Regions from separate parts of the Billgrantia desiderata genome, predicted to be linked through region 2. Evidence: predicted binding sites of a transcription regulator. Region 2 holds the regulator's gene; each other region holds the start of a gene.

Evidence for each region. Region 2 encodes PhoB, which activates phosphate uptake and scavenging genes when phosphate is short. Its sites were predicted from a motif close to TGTCATANNNNTGTCANA; they were not measured.
Region 1: a site for PhoB is predicted at 4,734-4,751, ahead of C4S71_RS06315 (PhoX family protein). Genes of this name have one in related genera too.
Region 3: a site for PhoB is predicted at 2,825-2,842, ahead of ugpB (sn-glycerol-3-phosphate ABC transporter substrate-binding protein UgpB). Genes of this name have one in related genera too.

What each region holds. Positions count from the first base shown of each region.
Region 1 covers NZ_FNVC01000004.1:217,514-224,190, forward strand. Annotated here, with positions in the region: gene C4S71_RS06300 (TRAP transporter permease) at 1-762, shown strand, start outside; gene purE (5-(carboxyamino)imidazole ribonucleotide mutase) at 884-1,393, shown strand; gene C4S71_RS06310 (5-(carboxyamino)imidazole ribonucleotide synthase) at 1,434-2,573, shown strand; gene C4S71_RS06315 (PhoX family protein) at 2,637-4,652, opposite strand; gene C4S71_RS06320 (ferredoxin reductase family protein) at 4,890-6,182, shown strand; gene C4S71_RS06325 (cytochrome b5 domain-containing protein) at 6,179-6,677, shown strand, end outside.
Region 2 covers NZ_FNVC01000006.1:47,990-54,666, reverse strand. Annotated here, with positions in the region: gene pstB (phosphate ABC transporter ATP-binding protein PstB) at 1-253, shown strand, start outside; gene phoU (phosphate signaling complex protein PhoU) at 278-1,006, shown strand; gene cysZ (sulfate transporter CysZ) at 1,013-1,744, shown strand; gene phoR (phosphate regulon sensor histidine kinase PhoR) at 1,766-3,085, opposite strand; gene phoB (phosphate regulon transcriptional regulator PhoB) at 3,087-3,776, opposite strand; gene ubiA (4-hydroxybenzoate octaprenyltransferase) at 3,860-4,753, opposite strand; gene C4S71_RS07825 (chorismate--pyruvate lyase family protein) at 4,783-5,340, opposite strand; gene C4S71_RS07820 (FAD-dependent oxidoreductase) at 5,446-6,606, shown strand.
Region 3 covers NZ_FNVC01000009.1:17,622-24,298, forward strand. Annotated here, with positions in the region: gene C4S71_RS10050 (hypothetical protein) at 1-1,006, shown strand, start outside; gene C4S71_RS10055 (bifunctional diguanylate cyclase/phosphodiesterase) at 1,043-2,782, opposite strand; gene ugpB (sn-glycerol-3-phosphate ABC transporter substrate-binding protein UgpB) at 2,932-4,248, shown strand; gene ugpA (sn-glycerol-3-phosphate ABC transporter permease UgpA) at 4,317-5,201, shown strand; gene ugpE (sn-glycerol-3-phosphate ABC transporter permease UgpE) at 5,223-6,071, shown strand; gene C4S71_RS10075 (sn-glycerol-3-phosphate import ATP-binding protein UgpC) at 6,073-6,677, shown strand, end outside.

The sequences.
Region 1 (6,677 bases), on a different contig from region 2:
GGACGCGTGATCTGGGCCGGTTTCGTCAAGCTGATCGAAGGGCTGGAGCTGGGCGCGCGCAATGCCGTGTCGGTTTCCCTGGCCTGTGCCGTGGCCGGCATCATCGTCGGCGTGGTGGGGCTCACCGGCCTGGGGCTCAAGTTCTCCGCCATGATGATGGCCTTCTCCGGCGGCAACATCGTGCTGGCGCTGCTGATGGTGCTGCTGGCCAGCCTGATCCTGGGCATGGGGCTGCCGGTCACCGCCAGTTACATCGTGCTGATCGTGCTGGTGGGGCCGGCCCTGACCGCCGAGTTCGGCATTCCGCTGCTGATCGCTCACCTGGTGGTGTTCTGGTATTCACAGGACTCCAACGTCACGCCACCGATAGCCTTGGCCGGCTTCGCCGGGGCGGCGATCGCCGGCTCCAAACCGATGGCGACCGGCGTGCAGGCGTGGAAGTTCGCCAAGGGGCTCTATCTGATCCCGATGTTCATGGTCTTCAATCCGGAGATCATCATGGGCGGCCCGCTGCACATCCTGGCTTGGAACGGGCTGATCGCGATATTGGCGCTTGGTGCCTTTGCCGCGGCGCTGGAGGGCTATCTCTTCACGCGTATGTCGTGGCTGCCGCGTATCGCCATCTCGGGGGCCATCGTGGCGGTGTTCTACCCCAACTTCATGGTGGAGGCCGTGGGGGTGGCGGTGATGATACTGGCCATCGGCGCCAACTGGCTGGCCAGCCGGCGTGAAATTCACTCGGCCGGAGCCGGGACGACGTGACTGAGGAGGCCGCCCCGCGCGAGCGGGCGGCCGCTTGCCCGACTGGTCAAGATGACGGCGCCTGCGGGCGCCGTTAGAATACCTGCCCTTCGCCAACCAGCCTCATCACGGGAACCGCAAAATGTCATCCAGCCAGCAGCCACGCGTAGGCGTGATCATGGGGTCGAAATCCGACTGGCCGGTCATGGAGCACGCCGTGGCGATGCTCGAACGCCTGGGCGTGGCCTATGAGACCCGCGTGGTCTCGGCGCATCGCACCCCCGATCTGCTGTTCGACTACGCCAAGAGCGCCGCCGGGCGCGGCCTGCAGGTGATCGTCGCCGGTGCCGGTGGGGCCGCCCACCTGCCGGGCATGGTGGCCTCGCAGACGGCGCTGCCGGTGCTGGGCGTGCCGGTGGAGTCCAAGGCGCTGAAGGGGCTCGATTCGCTGCTTTCCATCGTGCAGATGCCGGGCGGCATCGCCGTGGGCACGTTGGCCATCGGCAAGGCCGGGGCGACCAATGCCGGCCTGCTGGCGGCGCAGATCGTCGGCCTGCAGGATGCCAAGGTGCGTGCCGCCGTGGAGGCGTTTCGCGCCGAGCAGACCCAGACGGTGCTCGACAACCCCGACCCCCGGCCCGCAGACGAATGAGTCGGCGAACCCGCATGAGCCAGCGAGAGGAGACTGCGACATGAACATTGGCGTACTCGGTGCCGGCCAGCTCGGCCGCATGCTGGCCCTGGCCGGCTACCCGCTGGCCAACCGCTTCACCTTCCTCGACACCACCGGCCACCCCAGCGCCGGGATCGGTGATGTCATGATCTACACCGATCAACATCACCTGCTCAATGACTTCCTGGCCAAGGTCGACCTGGTGACCTACGAGTTCGAACACCTGCCCGTGGCGCTGGTGCAGGCCATCGAGGAGGTCAAACCGGTCTACCCCTCGAGCGAGGCAATCCGCATCTGCCAGAACCGCGCCGAGGAGAAGGCGCTGTTCGACCGCCTGGGCATTCCCACCCCCGCCTACCGTATCGTGGAGAGCGCCGAGGCGCTGGAAGCGGCGGCCCGCGAGCTGGGCACGCCGGTGGTGGCCAAGTCGGTCACCGAAGGCTACGACGGCAAGGGCCAGGCGGTGCTGCGCGACCCGGCCGAGGCGGCCGAGGCCTGGCGTTCGATCAACCACCCCAAGCTGATCGTCGAGGCCTTCGTCGACTTCGTGCGCGAGGTCTCGATCATCGCCGTGCGCGGCCGCGAGGGTGAGATGGCCTTCTACCCCATGGCCGAGAACCTGCACGTGGACGGCATCCTGCGTTACTCGCTGGCGCCGATGCCGGACCTCGACGAGGCAGTACAGCAGACCGCCGACGGCTACATTCGTGCGCTGCTCGACGAGCTCGACTATGTCGGGGTGCTGACTCTGGAGCTGTTCCAGACCCGTGACGGCAAGCTGCTGGCCAACGAGATGGCGCCCCGCGTGCACAACTCCGGCCACTGGACCATGGACGGCGCGGTGACCAGCCAGTTCGAGAACCACCTGCGCGCGATCCAGGGCCTGCCCCTGGGCGACACCTCGGTCCGCATGCCGACCTGCATGATCAACGTGATCGGCCAGGAGGGCGATCCGGCGGCCATACTCGCCATCTCCGACGCCCATCTGCACCGCTACGACAAGAGCGAGCGCCCCGGGCGCAAGCTCGCCCACGTCAACCTGCTGGCACCGACCCACGGCGAACTGCTGGAGAAAGTGCACGCCTGCGCCTGGCTGCTGCCCGAGGCGCCGGAGGCGCGTTTCAGCTTCGAGGACGCGTTCCGCCAGGGCAACCTGTAACACGGCAAGACGCAACGCAGCGGGCCCCGCCATTGGCGGGGCCCGCTGTTTTTTGCCTCTCTCTTAGGCGCCGATGATGCCGCCGTCCTCGCGGGTAATCACCAGCGTCGCCGAACGCGGAATGGCGCTGCCGCCGTCCGGCCAGTGGCTGACCGATTCGCCAGCGGCAAAGGCCTCGGCGCTGGTGGTGGCGCCGGGGTGCTGCACGTTGACGAACATGGTGCGCTGGTCCGGGGTGGTGACCACGCCGGTGATCTCCTGGCCGATGGGGCCGGTGAGGAAGCGGCGGATCTCGCCGGTCTCGGGGTCGGCGACGAGCATCTGGTTGTTGCCGAACACCTCGTGGATGCCGGTATTCATCACCGACTCGCTGATGTCGGTCTGGATCCATACGCGACGGTCCGGATCGATCCACAGCCCGTCGGGGCTGGCAAAGATCGCCTCCTGACCCAGCGGCTCACCGGCCAGATCGCGCCCGCTATCCTGATCGCCGGCCAGCACGAAGATATCCCACGTGAAGCGCTCGGCGGCATGGGTGCCTTCTTCCTGCCAGCGAATGATGTGGCCGAAGTGGTTCTCGGCGCGTGGGTTGGCGGCATCGACCTGCTCTTCGCTGCGGCGGGTGTTGTTGGTCAGGGTGAAGTAGACCTGGCCGGTGGCGGGGTCGACGGCGCCCCACTCGGGGCGGTCCATCTTGGTCGCGCCGACGTGGTCGGCGGCACTGCGGGTGTTGACCAGGATGTCGGCCAGGTCGGCGAAGCCGTTCTCCGGCGTCAGGCCGTTCTGGCCCGGGGCCAGGGCCAGCCACTCGCCGCTGCCGTCGTCGTTGAACCTGGCGACGTAGAGCGTGCCCTCGTCGAGCAGCGAGCCGTCGGCGCTGGCGGCCTGATAGGGCCGCGCCGAGACGAACTTGTAGATGTACTCGAAGCGGGCGTCGTCGCCGGAGTAGGCCACCACCGGCTGACCTTCCACTGCCGGGGCGAAGATCACACCTTCGTGGGCGAAGCGGCCCAGGTGGGTGCGCTTGACCGGCGTGCTCTGCGGATCGAAGGGGTCGATCTCGACCATGTAGCCGAAGGCGTGGGGCTCGTTGCGGTAGTCCTCGCTGGGCGAGGTGCCGTGTGAAGTGGCATCGAAGCGCACGAATTCGTCGGCGCCGCCCTGGGCACGGTGCCATTGATAGCGGCCTTCGGCGCGCGTCTCGATGCCGTAGCGGCTCTGGCGACGGTCGATCTCGACATCTTCGTTGGCGAAGTAGCCGGCCCAGTTCTCCTCGGCAGCCAGATAGGTGTTCCACGGCGTGACGCCGTGGGCGCAGTTGTTCAGGGTGCCGCGGGTCATGCTGCCGTCGGGGCTGTACTTCGTCACCACGTGCTCGGTGCCTGCCACTGGCCCGGCCAGCTGCATCGGCGTGAGGCCGGTGACCCGGCGGTTGAGGCGATCCTCCACCACCTGCCACTGGCCGTCGTCGCCCTGGCGCACCCGCACCACCGAGACGCCGTGGGCATTGAGCTCCTTGCGCACCTGGTCGGCATCGCGGGAACCGTCCTCGTGCTGCGGGAAGCCGTCGGCGTCCAGCGCCAGCCCGGCCGCCGCACCGTGCAGGAAGCGCGGCTCGACGTATTCGTGGTTGAGCACCAGCAGGCCGTCGCGGGAACTGCCGTCGATGGCGAAGAAGTGCATGCCGTCATGGTGACTGCCGATCTGGTGAGCCTGATCCTCGCCGCTGGCGTCCAGCGAGAAGGCCGGCATGCTGCCGCTGATCGGCGTGCCCCAGGGAATGAAGGCCTGCACCCGGTAGCCTTCCGGGACCACCACGCTGTCGCCGGTGCCGATCGGAATCGCCTGGAAGCCGATGCTCGGCGACGAGCTCCCGGCGGCCAGGGCGCGACCGAAGGGCAGGCCGGTGGCCATGGCGCCGGCGATGGCGGCGGCCAGGCTACCGCGCAGCAGGGTTCTGCGGCTCATGCGGGCTTCCAGGATATCGCCGAAGTAGGCGTTGCCGGAAACGTTGCTCGCCGGCTCGTCGCCAGCGGCCAGAATGGGGTCGACGTGGCCGGGATGTTGGTGCTGGGTCATGGGCGTGTCTCTCCTGGGGGCAGGCTGCATGTCGCTTGCCAAGGGCTAGTGGGTCTTCGCCCGAAGAGAGTGGCGACCGAGCGTTACATGTGAATGACTGGTTGGTGGCGCTTCGATGACGCGAAAACTCTCAGTCTGACATGACATGGATCAATCTAGTGCGAACAAACGGCCACCGCTCTTGAAGCCTGGTGCCATTAGACGACACTGATATCAGCACTCTGGCGGGGGGAGACCATGCGACGATTGCCGAGACCGGGCGATAGCGTCTTGATCGTGGCGTTGCTGCTGCCATTGGCAGTGGCGCTGCCGCGCCTGGGTGGGCTGGGTGGGCCGCCCGAGCTGTGGTTGACCTGGGTCGGTCGTGTCACGGGCATCCTGGGGCTGGCCATGATGCTGCTGGCCGGGCTGGTGAGCTGCCGGGTGCCGGGCTTCGACAGGCCTTTCGGTGGCTTGGCACGGCTCTGGCGCCTGCATCACTGGCTGGGCTTCGCCGCTTTCATCCTGGTGATGGTCCACATACTGGCACTGGGTCTGGCGGCGGTTCCGGCATCTCTGGATGCTGCGGTGGCCACGCTGTTCCCGCCATTTTCCCAGGCCGCGATATGGCTCGGTTGGCTGGCCTGGGTGGCGATGGTGGTGTTTCTGGCGCCAACCTTCGACTTCTTCGGCAAGCCCCATTATCAGCGCTGGAAGCACCTGCATCTGGTTTCGGCGATGGCGCTGCTGCTGGGGCTCTGGCATGCCTTGCTGCTGGCCGGAGAGGCCTGGCCGTGGTGGCTGCTCGGCATTGCCGGGCTGGGCGCCATTGCCTGGCGCAAGGGTGTGGCGCCACAGCGGCGCCATCCCTACCGCATCGAGCAGGTGGTACCGCTGGCCCGCGGCGTGGTGGAACTGGTGCTGCGCCCCGAGGGCGCAGGCATTCGCCACGAGGCGGGGCAGTTCGTCTATCTCACCCCGCTGGACCAGGGACTTGCCGCCGGGCGCGGTGAGGAGCACCCCTACACCATTGCCTCGGCGCCTGCGGATGCGCGGCTGCGTATCGGCATCAAGGACCTGGGCGATGCCAGCCACGCCCTGCAGACGGTGACGCCGGAAACGCGGGTATTGATCGAAGGCCCCTACGGGGAGTTCTTCGAGCGGCGCTTCCCGCAGCGCGACATGCTATGGCTCGGCGGCGGGATCGGCATCACGCCGTTCGTTGCCGGTGCCCGCAATCTGGGCGCCGGATCCGTTCCCGACGGGCACGTGCACCTGTTCTACCTGGCCAACAGCCCGGACCGCGCCTACTACCAGGAAGAGTTCTGCGAGATAGCCGAGCGCGTCGAGGAGTTCGATTATACGCAGCACTACTATCGCGATCGGGGGCCTCTCACCGAGGCGTTCCTGCGTGAACACTGCCCCGACTTCGTCGAACGAGAGATTTATCTCTGCGGCCCGCCCGGCATGAACGCCTATCTACAGCGGCTATTGATCGAGCAGGGCATTCCCGCCTCACGCATTCACAGCGAGGTCTTCGATTTCCTATGAACAAGATCGCTTATTCGGCTTTCATCGCCTTCGTGGCCAGCCTCTTCACTCTGGTTTCCGTCAATGCGCTTTCCGGCAGCGACCGGGAGACGGTCGAGGACTCCGACCTGGAGTCCATCACCTTGGAGGAACTGGCCGAGCACGACAGTGCCGAGAGCTGCTGGAAGGCCATTCACGGCCGGGTCTACGACATCACCGACTACGTGCCCGATCATCCCACCGAAGAAGAGGTCCTGCTCGAATGGTGCGGTCGGGAGTCCACCGAGGGCTGGGACAACAAGCGCCCCGGCGTGCCTCACAGCCCCAGGGCCGAGGCGATGCTCGAGCGCTACTTGATCGGGCGGCTGGTCGACGACGCAGGTGAGCCGGTCGAGCGCGGGCCGGGCGAGCCCACCGGGGCCATGCCGGAGAGGCAGGCCGAGGAGGCGACGTCGCCGGCCCAGGACGAGCGTCTGGCGCGTGCCTTGCTGGGGCTGCCGCTCGACGGACACTATC
Region 2 (6,677 bases):
ACTGCTGCTCGACGAGCCGGCCTCGGCGCTGGATCCGATCTCCACGCTGAAGATCGAGGAGCTGATTCGCAGCCTGAAATCGCAGCTCACGCTGATTCTGGTCACCCATAACATGCAGCAGGCGGCGCGGGTCTCCGACTACACCGCCTTCCTGCAGGATGGCCAACTGGTGGAGTACGCTCCCACCGATACCCTGTTCACCAACCCCAGCCTGCGCAGTACCGAGAACTACATCACCGGCCGCATGGCCTGATCCAGGCCGCCCGAGGAGAGCACCATGGACATCACTAGCGAAACTCACAGTCAGCACATTTCCCGCCAGTTCAACCAGGAGCTGGAGGCCCTCAAGACCCAACTGATGACCATGGGCGGGTTGGTCGAGCAGCAGGTCCAGGAGGCGATCCGGGCGCTGCTCGACGGCGATAGTCGTCTGGCCGAGAAGGTGCGCGACCGCGACCGCGACGTCAACGCCATGCAGCTCAAGATCGATGACGAATGCACGCGGGTGCTGGCGCGGCGTCAACCGGCCGCCTCCGACCTGCGCCTGGTGCTGGCAGTGATCCGTGCCACCGCCGACCTCGAGCGCATCGGCGACGAGGCGAGCAAGATCGCGCGCAACGCCCTGACCCTGATCGACGGCGGCAACAACGTGCGTGGCCTGGTCGAGGTGCGCCACATCAGCGAGCACGTGCGGCGCATGCTGCGCGACGCCCTGACCGCCTTCGCCCGCTTCGACACCGAGCTGGCTCTGCAGGTGGTGCATGAGGACGACTCGGTGGACGATGAGTACGGCAGCGCCATGCGCTCGCTGATGACCTTCATGATGGAGGACAGCCGCGCCATCGGCCCGGTGCTCAACGTGATGTGGATTCTGCGTGCGCTGGAGCGGGTCGGCGACCACGCCGACAATCTCGCCGAGTACGTGATCTATCTGGTCAAGGGGCTCGATATCCGCCACATGGACCCGGACAAGATCGACGAGGATGCGCTGAAGCGCAAGGGCTGAGGGGCCATGCTGGATGCCTTCACGGCACTCAATCGCGGCACGCGGCTGGTCTATCGCCGCGGCCTGCGCCGCTACGTCTACGCGCCGATAGCCGTCAACCTGACGGTCTATACGGCCATGCTCTACTACGTGGTGACCCGCTTCGGCGGCTGGCTGGAGGCGTGGATGGCCATGGTGCCGGCCTGGCTCGGTTGGCTGGAGTGGCTGCTGTGGCCGCTGTTCGTGCTGAGCCTGGTGCTGATCGTGTTCTTCACCTTTACCTTGGTGACCCATCTGATCGCTGCACCCTTCTACGGCTTCCTGGCGGCCAAGGTCGAAACGCAGGTCACCGGCCGGCCGCCGCTGGACGACCGCGGCCTGGCGCGTACCGCGGTGGATGCGCTGGGTCGCGAGCTGGTCAAGCTCGGTTACATCCTGCCGCGGGCGCTGGCGCTGTTCGTGATCAGCTGGATACCCGCGCTGAACGTGTTCGCCCCCTTGCTCTGGGCCCTGTTCTCGGCCTGGATGATGGCGATCACCTACCTCGACTACCCCATGGACAACAACAAGGTGACCTTTGCCGACATGCGCCGCCGCCTCAGCGCGCACGCCTGGCAGACCCTCACCTTCGGCGGCTGGGTGACGCTGATCACCTGGATCCCGCTGGCCAACCTCTTCCTGCTGCCCGGCGCCGTGGCCGGCGCCGTGCTGATGTGGGACCGCCACTATCGCGGCGAGGGGGATGTCGCAGCCCCTTGAACCGCCATCGGGACGAAAAGGTTACCGGTTCGCAATGGGATCGGCGGTCGTCTCGGCCGCCACCAGCCGTTCGGCGGGGAAGACGCAGCGAAACAGCGCGCCCTGGCCGGGGCGGGATTCGATCTCCAGATAGGCGTCGTGGCGCAGCAGCACGTGCTTGACGATGGCCAGCCCCAGGCCGGTGCCGCCGGTTTCGCTGCTGCGGCCCTTGTCGACCCGGTAGAAGCGCTCGGTCAGGCGCGGGATATGGACCGGGTCGATGCCTTCGCCGTCGTCCTGCACCTCGAGGCACGCCCCCTTGGGATGTGCCTTCCAGCGCAGCACGACCTGGCTGCCCTCGGGGGTGTAGCGCACCGCATTGAAGGCCAGATTGGACAGCGCGCTGTGGATCTCGGCATCGCTGCCCATCAGGCGGCGGGTTTCCTCGAGCTCGATGTGCACCTGCTGGCGGCCCGCCGCTAGCGCCTGGGCGTCGCGGCGTACCTCCTCGAGCAGGGCGTCCATGGCCAGCGGCAGGTGGTCCTCGCCGCCGCGATCGATCTCCAGGCGCGACAGCAGCAGCAGGTCGTTGACCAGGTTCTGCATACGGCTGGTCTGCTCCTGCATGCGGGTCAGCCCCTGCGCCAGCCGCGGCGGCAGCTGCTCGGCATAGGTGGCATAGGTCTCGAGGTAGCCTGCCAGCACCGTCAGTGGGGTTCTCAGCTCGTGGGAGACGTTGGCGACGAAGTCGCGGCGCATCTCCTCCAGCCGGTGCAGGCGGGTGATGTCCCGCGCCATCACTAGGCGCTCGTCGTCGCCGTAGAGAGTGATCTGGAACTGCAGCACCATGCGTTCGTTGACCGGCGAGCTCAGCGTCAGCGGCTCGCGGTAGTCGCGGGCATTGAAATAGGTGACGAAGCGCGGGTCGCGGATCAGGTTGGTGATGTGCTGGCCGCGGTCGTGGGCGGCCTCGAGCCCCAGCATGCGCTCGGCGGCGCTGTTCCACCATTCGAGGTCGCCGTGCTGGTCGAGCATCACCACGCTGTCGCGCATCGCTTCCGAGGATTCCTGGATGCGCTTGAGGGTGGTCTGCAGGCGCTGCTGGGTCTGTCGCTGACCTTTCTGGTAGCGGTACAGACGATCGAACAGCTCGCCCCACAGGCCGGTGGCGGCGGGCGGTTCGCTGTGCGGGTTACGCGTGAGCCAGCGACGCAGGGCGTGCAGCTGCTTGAGATGATAGGCCAGACGCAAGGCGAGCCCGAGGGCCAGCCCGAGTCCGGGGGCGGAAAACAGCCAGCCGACGAGGGAGCCGGCGACAGCGAGCAGGCCAAGGCGCCAGAGTTCATGGCTCCAGAGGCGCACGTCAGCCCTTGCTGGAGAAGCGGTAGCCGGTGCCGCGCACGGTCTGGACCAGATGCTGGTGAGCATCGCCCAGCGCCTTGCGCAGGCGGCGAATGTGTACGTCCACGGTGCGCTCCTCCACATAGACGTTGCCGCCCCACACCTGGTCGAGCAGCTGGCTGCGGGTATAGGCACGCTCCTGGTGGGTCATGAAGAACTGCAGCAGGCGGTACTCGGTGGGGCCCATCTCCAGCGGCTTGCCATCGGAGCTGACCCGGTGGCTGACGGGGTCGAGCACCAGGCCGTCCACTTCCACCGGCTCCTCGACGCCCTTGGGCGTGGTCCGGCGCAGCACCGCCTTGAGCCGGGCCACCAACTCCCGCGGCGAGAAGGGCTTGGTGATGTAGTCATCGGCACCGGCTTCGAGGCCGAGGATCTTGTTGTCCTCTTCGCTCTTGGCGGTGAGCATGATGATGGGCAGCTCGCGGGTGGCTTCCTCGCGCTTGAGCCGGCGCGCCAGCTCGATGCCGCTGGTGCCGGGCATCATCCAGTCGAGCAGCAGCAGGTCGGGCTGGTTGTCGACGATCATGCTGTGGGCGCTCTGGGCATTGGCGGCTTCCAGCACGCGATAGTCGGCCATCTCCAGCGCCACCGCGATCATTTCACGGATCGGCGCTTCGTCATCGACGATCAAAACGGTCTTGGCGGTCATCCCGAGGCCTCGCGGTCAGTGACGGGTCGGTGACGATCTCACCACGTGATCATGACATTTGCATGACACCGCCGCCAGCGGCTTTAGACGCCGGTAACCGGCCACAGGCTCAGCGCGATGCCGGCGAATACCAGCAGTCCCGACCAGTGGTTGTTGAGAAAGGCCTGGAAGCAGCGCTCGCGCTCGCGACCGCGGATCAGGAACTGCTGGTGCAGGAAGGTGGCGGCCATGCCCGCCAGGCCCAGCCAGAAGAACACGCCCAGGCCCAGACGCAGCCCGGCCCAGCCCAGCAGGGCCAGGGTTATCAGCTGCAGCAGGCCGATCATGACGCGATCGGCGCGGCCGAACAGCACCGCGGTGGACTTGATGCCGATCCTCAGGTCGTCGTCGCGGTCGACCATGGCGTATTCGGTGTCATAGGCCACCGTCCAGGCCACGTTGGCGGCGAACAGCAGCCAGGCTTCCAACGGCACGTGGCCCAGCACCGCGCCGAAGGCCATGGGAATGGCCCAGGAGAATGCCGCGCCGAGGAACAGCTGGGGCAGGTGGGTATAGCGCTTCATGAACGGATAGATGAAGGCCAGCGCCACGCCCACCAGCGACAGCATCACGGTAAACAGGTTGGTGAACAGCACCAGCACGAAGGCCGAGGCGACCAGGCCGGCGAACAGGCCCTTGGCCTCGCGTTCGCTGATGCGGCCGGTGGCCAGGGGGCGGTCCTTGGTGCGCTTGACGTGGCCGTCGAAGTGGCGGTCGGCGTAGTCGTTTATCACGCAGCCGGCGGCACGCATGAAGTAGACCCCGGCCACGAAGATCAGCAGCAGGTGCCGTTCGGGCAGCCCTTGTGCGGCCACCCACAGCGCCCACAGCGTGGGCCACATCAGCAGCCAGGTGCCGATGGGCCGGTCCAGCCGCATCAGGTGCAGGAAGTCGGGCAGGCGGGCCAGCCCCTTGGGGCGCATCAGGGAGCGATCCATCGGTACCTCCTCATTCGATGCCGATCATCCTAGCGTGTCGGCAGCTGCAGTTCATCCGCCATGGCGTCGAGAAAGAACTCCTGCACCAGCACCGCGAAACGGCGGTGGCGAAACACCGAGCGCCGTCCCCAGGGGCCGGGCAGCGGGTGAAAGGGGGCCGGCGTGGCAGTGATCTCGATGGGGCCGCGCTCGAGGTCGGGTTGACGGAACAGCCAACTGCCCAGCGAGCGCTCGCCGAGCCGCTCGAGGCGCTGCCCGCGCAGCTGCGCCAGCGGGGCTACCGAGCGAGCCACCACCCAGGGACGCCCATCGAGACACAGGGCCACTTCCCGCAGCCAGGCCATGCGGTCGAGCGGCAAGCCCATGGCACGAGCCTCGTCGGGCCGCGGCCGCCCCAGACGCTGTTCGAGCAGGCGCACGCGGAAGGTTCGACCGTGGCCGGCCTCCATCAGGCGTGCAGTGAGCGAATCGCGGGTCGCCACCCAGGCCCACCAGGCCGGGCTCATGGCCGGCCGGCCCGCGGCCAGAGGGCGCCAGGCCAGGGTCAGGGGGGGCTTGCCGTGGTGCGCCGTGGGGTTGCGGTTCACCTGCACTCTCCGGTCGAACTAGGGGCGCATAGTGTACCATGCGACCTGAACGAATCTGACCGAGCCGTGGCGCGAGCCGGCGGCCCCGTGCGAGACAAGGACCCCATGACCGCTCCTCTGACCATCATCGGATCCGGCATGGCAGGCATCGGCCTGCTCAAGCAGCTGCGCACCCTGGATACCGAACGTCCCGTGACGCTGATCACCGCCGACAGCGGCGACGACTATTCCAAGCCGCTGCTCTCCACCGGCTTCGCCAAGCGCCTGCCTCCCGAGCGGCTGGCCGCGCGCTCCGCGCTGGAGGTGGCCGATCAACTGGGCGCGGTGGTGCGTACGCACACCCGAGTCGATGCCATCGATCTCGACGCGCGCAGTCTGCGCATCGGTGAGGAGCGGCTGGCCTGGAGCGAGCTGGTGCTGGCCACCGGCGCGGCCCCCGGTACGCCTTTCGCCATCCCCGAGGCGATCGCGGAGCGTGTGTTCAGCATCAACGACCTGGACGACTATCGGAGTTTTCATGCCGCCCTCGAGGCGCTGGGGCGGCCGGCCAGAGTGGCCATCGTGGGTGCCGGCCTGGTGGGCTGCGAGTTCGCCAACGACCTGATCGCTGGCGGTCATGCAGTGTCCCTGGTCGCCCCCGAGCGAGCGCCGCTGCCGCGCCTGCTGCCGGAGCCTCTGGGCAAGGCGCTTGGCGAGGCCTTTGCCGAGGCCGGCATGGGGCTCTATCTGGGGCACGGCCTGCAGCGGCTGGCAGAGAGCGGCAGCGACGTGGGGCTCGAGCTCGACGACGGCAGCGTACTGGAGGCCGATCTGGTGCTGCTGGCCACCGGCCTGCGGCCGCGCATCGAACTGGCCCAGGCGGCCGGTCTGCAGGCCGGGCCCGCGGGTATCCAGGTCGACCGCTACTTGCAGACCTCGGCCGCCGGTGTCTTCGCCCTCGGCGACGTGGCCTGCGTGGACGGGGTCAATGCCATGTACGTGCAGCCGCTGCAGGCCAGCGCCAAGGTGCTGGCGCGTACGCTTGCCGGTACGCCCACCCCGGTGAGCTATGGCGCCTGGCCGGTACTGGTGAAGACCCCCCTGCTGCCGGTGGTGGCCCTGCCGCCGCTGCAGACACCGGTACGCTGGCGGGTGGAAGGCGAAGGACGCGATCTGGTCGCTCTTGCCGAAGATCAAGACGAACGTTTGATCGGCTTTGCGTTGACAGGAGGCTGCGTGAAGCGGAAAGTTGAGCTGGCGCGGGCAACGCCGCCGTTGCTAGGCTAGTGTCGTCATCGCTCCGGCCGGCTTCACTGCTCGGTGCGTCGATGATCGCCGCGCTTGATACTTCATGAGCA
Region 3 (6,677 bases), on a different contig from region 2:
GGTGGTCAGCGGTCAGGACATGCACAGCTACGGCCCCTTCACCCTCACCACTCGGGAGATGGAGCTGACGACCAGCGACACGCTGGCCATGCCCACCCGCGCCGACGGCTGGCTGCAGGACGGCGGAGATACCTACAGCGTGACCATCGAGGAGAGCGGCCTCTATCAGTTCGAGATGCGCTCCAGCGACGTGGATGCCTACCTGGTGCTCGAAGGTCCCAATGGTTATCGCCGCGAGGACGACGACAGCGCCGGCAACCTGGATGCCCGCATTGCCGACTTCCTCGAGCCCGGGGAGTATCGTCTCACCGCCCGCAGCGCCTACGGCCAGGACAGCGGCCTCTACACCCTGGAGCTGGGCCTTCATGAGCTGGCCAGCGACGAGACCCTGCGCAACAGCGGCGCGCTGGCGATCGGCGAGCCGCTGTTTGGCTGGTTCAGCGGTAACGGCCTGGAGTACCGGCTTACGCTCGAGGCTCCCGCCATGGTGACGTTGGACATGCTCTCCGCCGACTTCGATGCCTTTCTGGAGCTGTATGGCGAAGGGGTCTCCGCCAGCGACGACGATGGCGGCGAAGGGCTGAACGCGCGCCTGGTCCGCTCGCTGGAAGCCGGCGAGTACACCGTACTGGCTCGCAGCCACAGCGGCCAGGGCAGCGGCCTGTTCGAGCTGCGTGCCGCCGCCATCGCCCTCGACGAACTCGCCAGCGAAGGGCAACTGGAGAGTGGCCGTGCGCTGCAGGCGTGGCTGGAGCCGGGGGCACGCAACGTCTATGAAATCGTGATCGAGGAGGTCGGCCAGTATCGCCTGGACCTGCTTTCCGACGACTTCGACGCCTATCTCGAACTCGAAGGAGAAGGGCTTTTCCTCAGCGACGATGACGGCGGCGATGGGATGAACTCGCGCATCGTCACGCACCTTGAGGCGGGCACCTACCGCGCCACTGCCCGTTCCTACGGCAACAGCGAGAGCGGAAGCTTCACCCTCTCGCTCAGCGCTGAATAACGCAACAGCCGGCCTCGCGTGTCGTGGGGCCGGCTCTCACCTGCCGCGCCGTTCAATGAAAAGGCTGTTACCGGCTTGCCGCTTGGCCTGCTGCTTGAGTTCCGAAAGGTCTTCGGAAATCGCCAGGACATCGCAGCCGCGACCATCACGTACCGGCCTTGCCGCCAGCGACAGACTGACGAAGGGATAGAACGTCACGCTGCCCTGCCGATTCTCGACCCGTACCCCGCCGGCTCGGCGATCCTCCGCATCGTAGAAGTCCGGCGCCATGGCGCCGAATGCTGTCAGAATACGGTGACAGCGTGCCTCCCAACCGGCATCGTCCAGTAGCAGCATGAAGTCATCACCACCGATGTGACCGATGAACCCCGTCTTGCCAACCTGCTCATCGAGCAGTTGAGCCAGCGCCAGGATCACCCGGTCGCCCCGCGCATAGCCGTAGGCGTCGTTATAGGCCTTGAAGTTGTCGAGATCGCAGTAGACGGCAGTGAAGACCTTGCCATGCTCCAGCCATTCGCTCAGCATCTCGTTGATCATCAGGTTCCCGGGTAGGCCGGTGAGCGGATTGGCATGGCGCGCCTGACGCACCTGAATGGCAGTGATCTCGCGCAACAGGTCAACGATATTACCCATGCCGCGATAGCGACCCTCGCCGTCGACGATGACGAAATCCTCCTGGGGCACATCCGCACTGTCGGTGAGCTGCTGGCTGAGCAGGGTCAGCGGCGTTTCATCGACTGCCACGGCGAAGCGTGAATCGCACATGTCCCGCACCAGACGCTTGGCGAACAGGGCATGACTGTAGGGGTTGGTGAACAGGGTAAGAAACTCGCTGCGCCGCACCACACCGACCGGCCTGTCGTTTTCCACCACCGCCACACAGCGCAGGCCTGGCTCGCCACGAAACCGTCCACTCAACTCCAGTACAGGCATCCGCGGTTCGATCGATGCCAGCGACTTCATGATGGTGTGAGCGCTGCGTACCAGTCCGTGACGGGCCGAGGCTCCGACCGGCAGCGAGCGGCCGATATCTCGCGACGGGGTCTGGCTGGGACGGGCAAAGTAGTAGCCTTGCAGCAGCGACAGGCTGCGATCCAGCTCCCACAGCGAGCGGTACTCCTCGGCGGTTTCCACGCCTTCCGCTATCAGCTGGCAACCGAGGCTGCGCGATACATCGAGAATCGAGCGCAGGAACTGCCGCTTGTCGGGGTCCTGATCGATGCCGGTGATGAAGTGGCGGTCGAGCTTGACGAAGTCGGGGCGCAGCTCGGCCCAGTGGCGCAGACTCGAATGGCCGGCCCCCAGGTCGTCCAGCGCAACCTGAAAGCCCATGTCGCGATAGTGCTCCACCGCCTGGCGCATCAGCACGTAATCGGTGATCGGCAGATGTTCGGTGAGTTCGATGACGACACGATTGGGAGCCAGCCCATGGTCGCTCAGATAGCCCAGGGTCAACCCCTCGCTGAAGTCCCGCTCGACGATGGTCAACGGCATCACGTTGAGGAACAGCCTACCGGGCAAGCCTAGCCGCACGAAGGCGGCAATCGCCAGGCGGCGGCACAGCAGATCGAGCTCTACCAGCAGGCCCGACTGAATGGCCACCTCGAACAGTGCCAGCGGAGACTGCAGCCTGGAGCCTTCGGGGCCACGAATCAGCGCCTCGTAGCCATGCACGCACTGCCTGGCGACATCGACGATGGGTTGGAAGCATGGCGTGAGCCGCTCGCCCTCTATGATCGCTCTGAGCTCGCTCTCCTCGATGTCGGAGGTCGTCATGGTCAGCCCTGAAATGGTGTCAGGGCGAGATTGCAACGTTTAGATGACAGCACCATGACAGCGCTATGCAATGCTTATTCATATTCGTGAAACCTGATTGACACGCTACGAGCCTAGCGTTATCGGCGACATCACCCAAGGAGAGTCTCATGTCGCCTCGCTCTACCGCTTTCATGTCAGGTGCACTCGTAGCGTCACTGTCCTTTTCCGTTCATGCCGCTACCGAAGTTCAATGGTGGCACGCCATGGGCGGCGAGCTGGGAGAGATGCTCGAAGCCGTTACAGAAGAGTTCAATGCCTCTCAGGACGACTATCGAGTTCGTCCCAGCTATCGTGGCAACTACACCGAGACCATGACTGGCGCCATTGCTGCCTTCCGCGCGGGCCAGCATCCGCATATCCTGCAGGTATTCGAGGTGGGTACCGGCACCATGATGGCAGCGGAAGGCGCGGTCTATCCTATCTACCAGTTGATGGAAGACCATGGCCGCACCTTCGATCGGGAGGCCTTCCTGCCGGCGGTGGTGGGTTATTACACCGATACCCGCGGCAACATGCTCTCCTTCCCCTTCAACTCTTCCACCCCGATTCTCTATTACAACCGCGACGCCTTCGAGGCGGCGGGTCTCGAGGGCGCACCGCAGACTTGGGAAGAGATCGAAGCTTATTCGCGCCAGTTGCGCGAACAGGATGCCGCCAACTGCGGTTTCACGACCTCCTGGCCAAGTTGGGTCATGCTGGAGAATTTTTCCGCCATGCATGACTCTCCGCTGGGAACGTTGGAGAACGGCTTCGGTGGTCTTGAAACCGAATTCGTCTTCGACAATGACTTGGTCGCCCGCCACTGGGACAACCTGAAGGCGTGGCAGGACGAGGGCGTATTCCGCTGGGGTGGACCGGGGCCGGGCAACGACGCAGCACCGATGTTCTATTCCGGTGAATGCGCCATGTTCTTCGGCTCCTCGGCAGCCCGTGCCGGCGTGCTGGCCAACGCCGATTTCTCGATCGGCTACGGCATGCTGCCCTACTACGAAGATGTCGATGGTGCCCCGCAGAACTCGATCATCGGTGGCGCCACCCTGTGGACGCTTCAAGGTCACAGCGAAGAAGAGTACGCAGCCGTAGCAGCCTTCTTCGATTACCTCTCCCAGCCTGAAGTGCAAGCCGACTGGCATCAGAAAACCGGCTACCTGCCGATCACTCATGCCGCCTGGGAGTTGAGCGAGTCACAGGGTTTCTATACCGAAAACCCGGGCACCGAAATCTCCATCGAACAAATGACCCTCAACGAGCCCACCGAAAATTCCAAGGGGCTGCGCTTCGGCAACTTCGTGCAGATCCGCGACATCATCTCCGAGGAGATGGAAGCGGTAATGACAAGCAGCAAGAGCGGGGAACAGGCCAGTGCCGATGCGGCTCGCCGCGGCAACGCTCTCCTTCGCGACTTCGAACAGGCCAATCAATAAGAAACAGCCATGGCGCCTCCGCCCCAGTGGTGGGGGCGCCTTTTTCCTTCGCCTTGCCGAGCAATACCATGCAAACCAAACGCATGACGTTCCCCGGGCGCTGGCTGCCCTACGCGCTACTGGCCCCTCAGGTCATCGTCACATTGGTCTTTTTCATCTGGCCGGCGAGTCAGGCGCTCTATCAGTCGCTGCTGCGTGAGGACGCCTTTGGCCTGAGCTCCAGTTTCGTGGGTCTTGCCAACTTTTCCCGACTCTTCGACGACGCCTACTACCTCAATTCCCTGTCGGTTACCGCCGTGTTCGCCATCGGCACGACTCTGCTTTCGATGAGCGCGGCACTGCTGCTGGCGGCAACCGTCAACCGACTGCTTCGCTCTCGCGACGCTTATACCACGTTGCTGGTATGGCCCTATGCCATCGCCCCTGCCATTGCTGGCGTGCTGTGGTGGTTCATTTTCAACCCATCCATCGGCATCGTGCCCTACGTTCTCGACATGCTGGGCTACCGCTGGAACCACCGCACCTCTGGAACGGATGCGATGCTGCTGGTGATCATTGCTGCAGCATGGAAGCAGATCGCCTACAACTTCCTGTTCTTCCTGGCTGGACTGCAGTCGATCCCGCAATCACTGATCGAAGCCGCCGCCATCGACGGAGCCGGACCGGTCAAGCGCTTCTGGACTATCGTATTCCCATTGCTGACGCCCACTACGTTCTTCCTGCTGGTGGTCAACGTGGTCTATGCCATGTTCGACACTTTCGGCGTCATTCACGCCACCACCCAAGGGGGTCCGGCCCAGGCGACCAACATCTTGGTCTACAAGGTCTACGCCGATGGTTTCGTGGGCATGAACATCGGCAGTTCAGCTGCACAGTCGGTGATCCTGATGGCCATCGTCATCGCGCTGACCGTCATCCAGTTCCGCTTCATCGAGCGGCGCGTCAACTACTGATCCCAAGAGGCACACAACGTTATGGTCGAACATCGACCCTGGGGGAATCTTTTCGCCCACTCCATTCTGATCCTTGGCGTGGCCCTGGTACTGTTCCCGGTCTACATTGCCATCGTCGCCTCCACCCAGGGGCCTGGCGAGTTCCTGCGCGGCACCCTGCCGTTGGTGCCGGGCAGTCATGCCCTCGACAATTACCGTGCCATGTGGGAGACCGGACTCTCTCGCGCCGGGGCGCCCCCGGCAGGCCAGATGCTGTGGAACAGCCTGGTGATGGCGCTGGCCATCACCTTTGGCAAGCTGTCCATCTCGCTGCTGTCGGCTTTTGCCATCGTCTATTTTCGCTTTCCGTTCCGGCTGTTCTTCTTCTGGATCATCTTCATCACGCTGATGCTGCCGGTGGAGGTACGCATCATCCCGACCTTCCGCGTGGTGGCGGATCTCGGGATGCTCAACAGCTTCGCCGGCCTCTCCATCCCGTTGATCGCCTCGGCGACCGCCACTTTCCTGTTCCGCCAGTTCTTCATGACGGTGCCGGAAGAGCTGCTGGAAGCCGCCCGCGTCGATGGCGCCGGGCCGCTGAAGTTCTTCAAGGACATCCTGCTGCCGCTGTCGGTGACCAACATCGCCGCGCTGTTCGTGATCATGTTCATCTACGGCTGGAACCAGTACCTCTGGCCCCTTCTGATCACCACCGACCCCGACTACTACACCATCGTCATGGGCCTGCAGCGCATGACCACCGCTGCCGACGGCGACCCACAATGGCACCTGGTGATGGCCGCGGTGGTCATGGCCGCGCTGCCCCCGGTGCTGGTGATCCTGTTCATGCAGCGACTGTTCGTGAAAGGCCTGACCGAGACGGAGAAGTGAGATGGCACGCATCAAATTGGAAGGCCTGAAGAAGACCTATGCTGGCGGCGTCCAGGCGGTAAAGGGCATCGACCTGGAAGTGGCGGATGGTGAATTCGTGGTCCTTGTAGGCCCATCGGGCTGCGGCAAGTCGACCCTGCTGCGCATGGTGGCGGGGTTGGAGACGATCAGCGAGGGACGCCTGGAGATCGGCGACAGTGTAGTCAACGACCTGGAGCCCGCTCAGCGCGACATCGCCATGGTGTTCCAGAACTACGCGCTCTACCCCCATATGACGGTGTTCGACAACCTGGCCTATGGCCTCAAGAATCGCGGTTTTAAGCGCAGCGAGATCGAACGACGAGTACAGGAAGCGGCACGCATGCTGGAAATCGAGGACTTCCTGCCGCGCAAGCCGCGCCAGCTCTCGGGCGGCCAGCGTCAGCGGGTGGCCATGGGCCGGGCTTTGGTGCGCGAGCCTGCCGCCTTTCTGTTCGACGAGCCGCTCTCCAACCTCGATGCCAAGCTGCGGGTGCAGATGCGCGTGGAGATCAAGCAGCTCCAGCGTCGTCTGAAGACCACCAGCCTTTATGTCACCCACGATCAGCTCGAAGCCATGACCCTGGG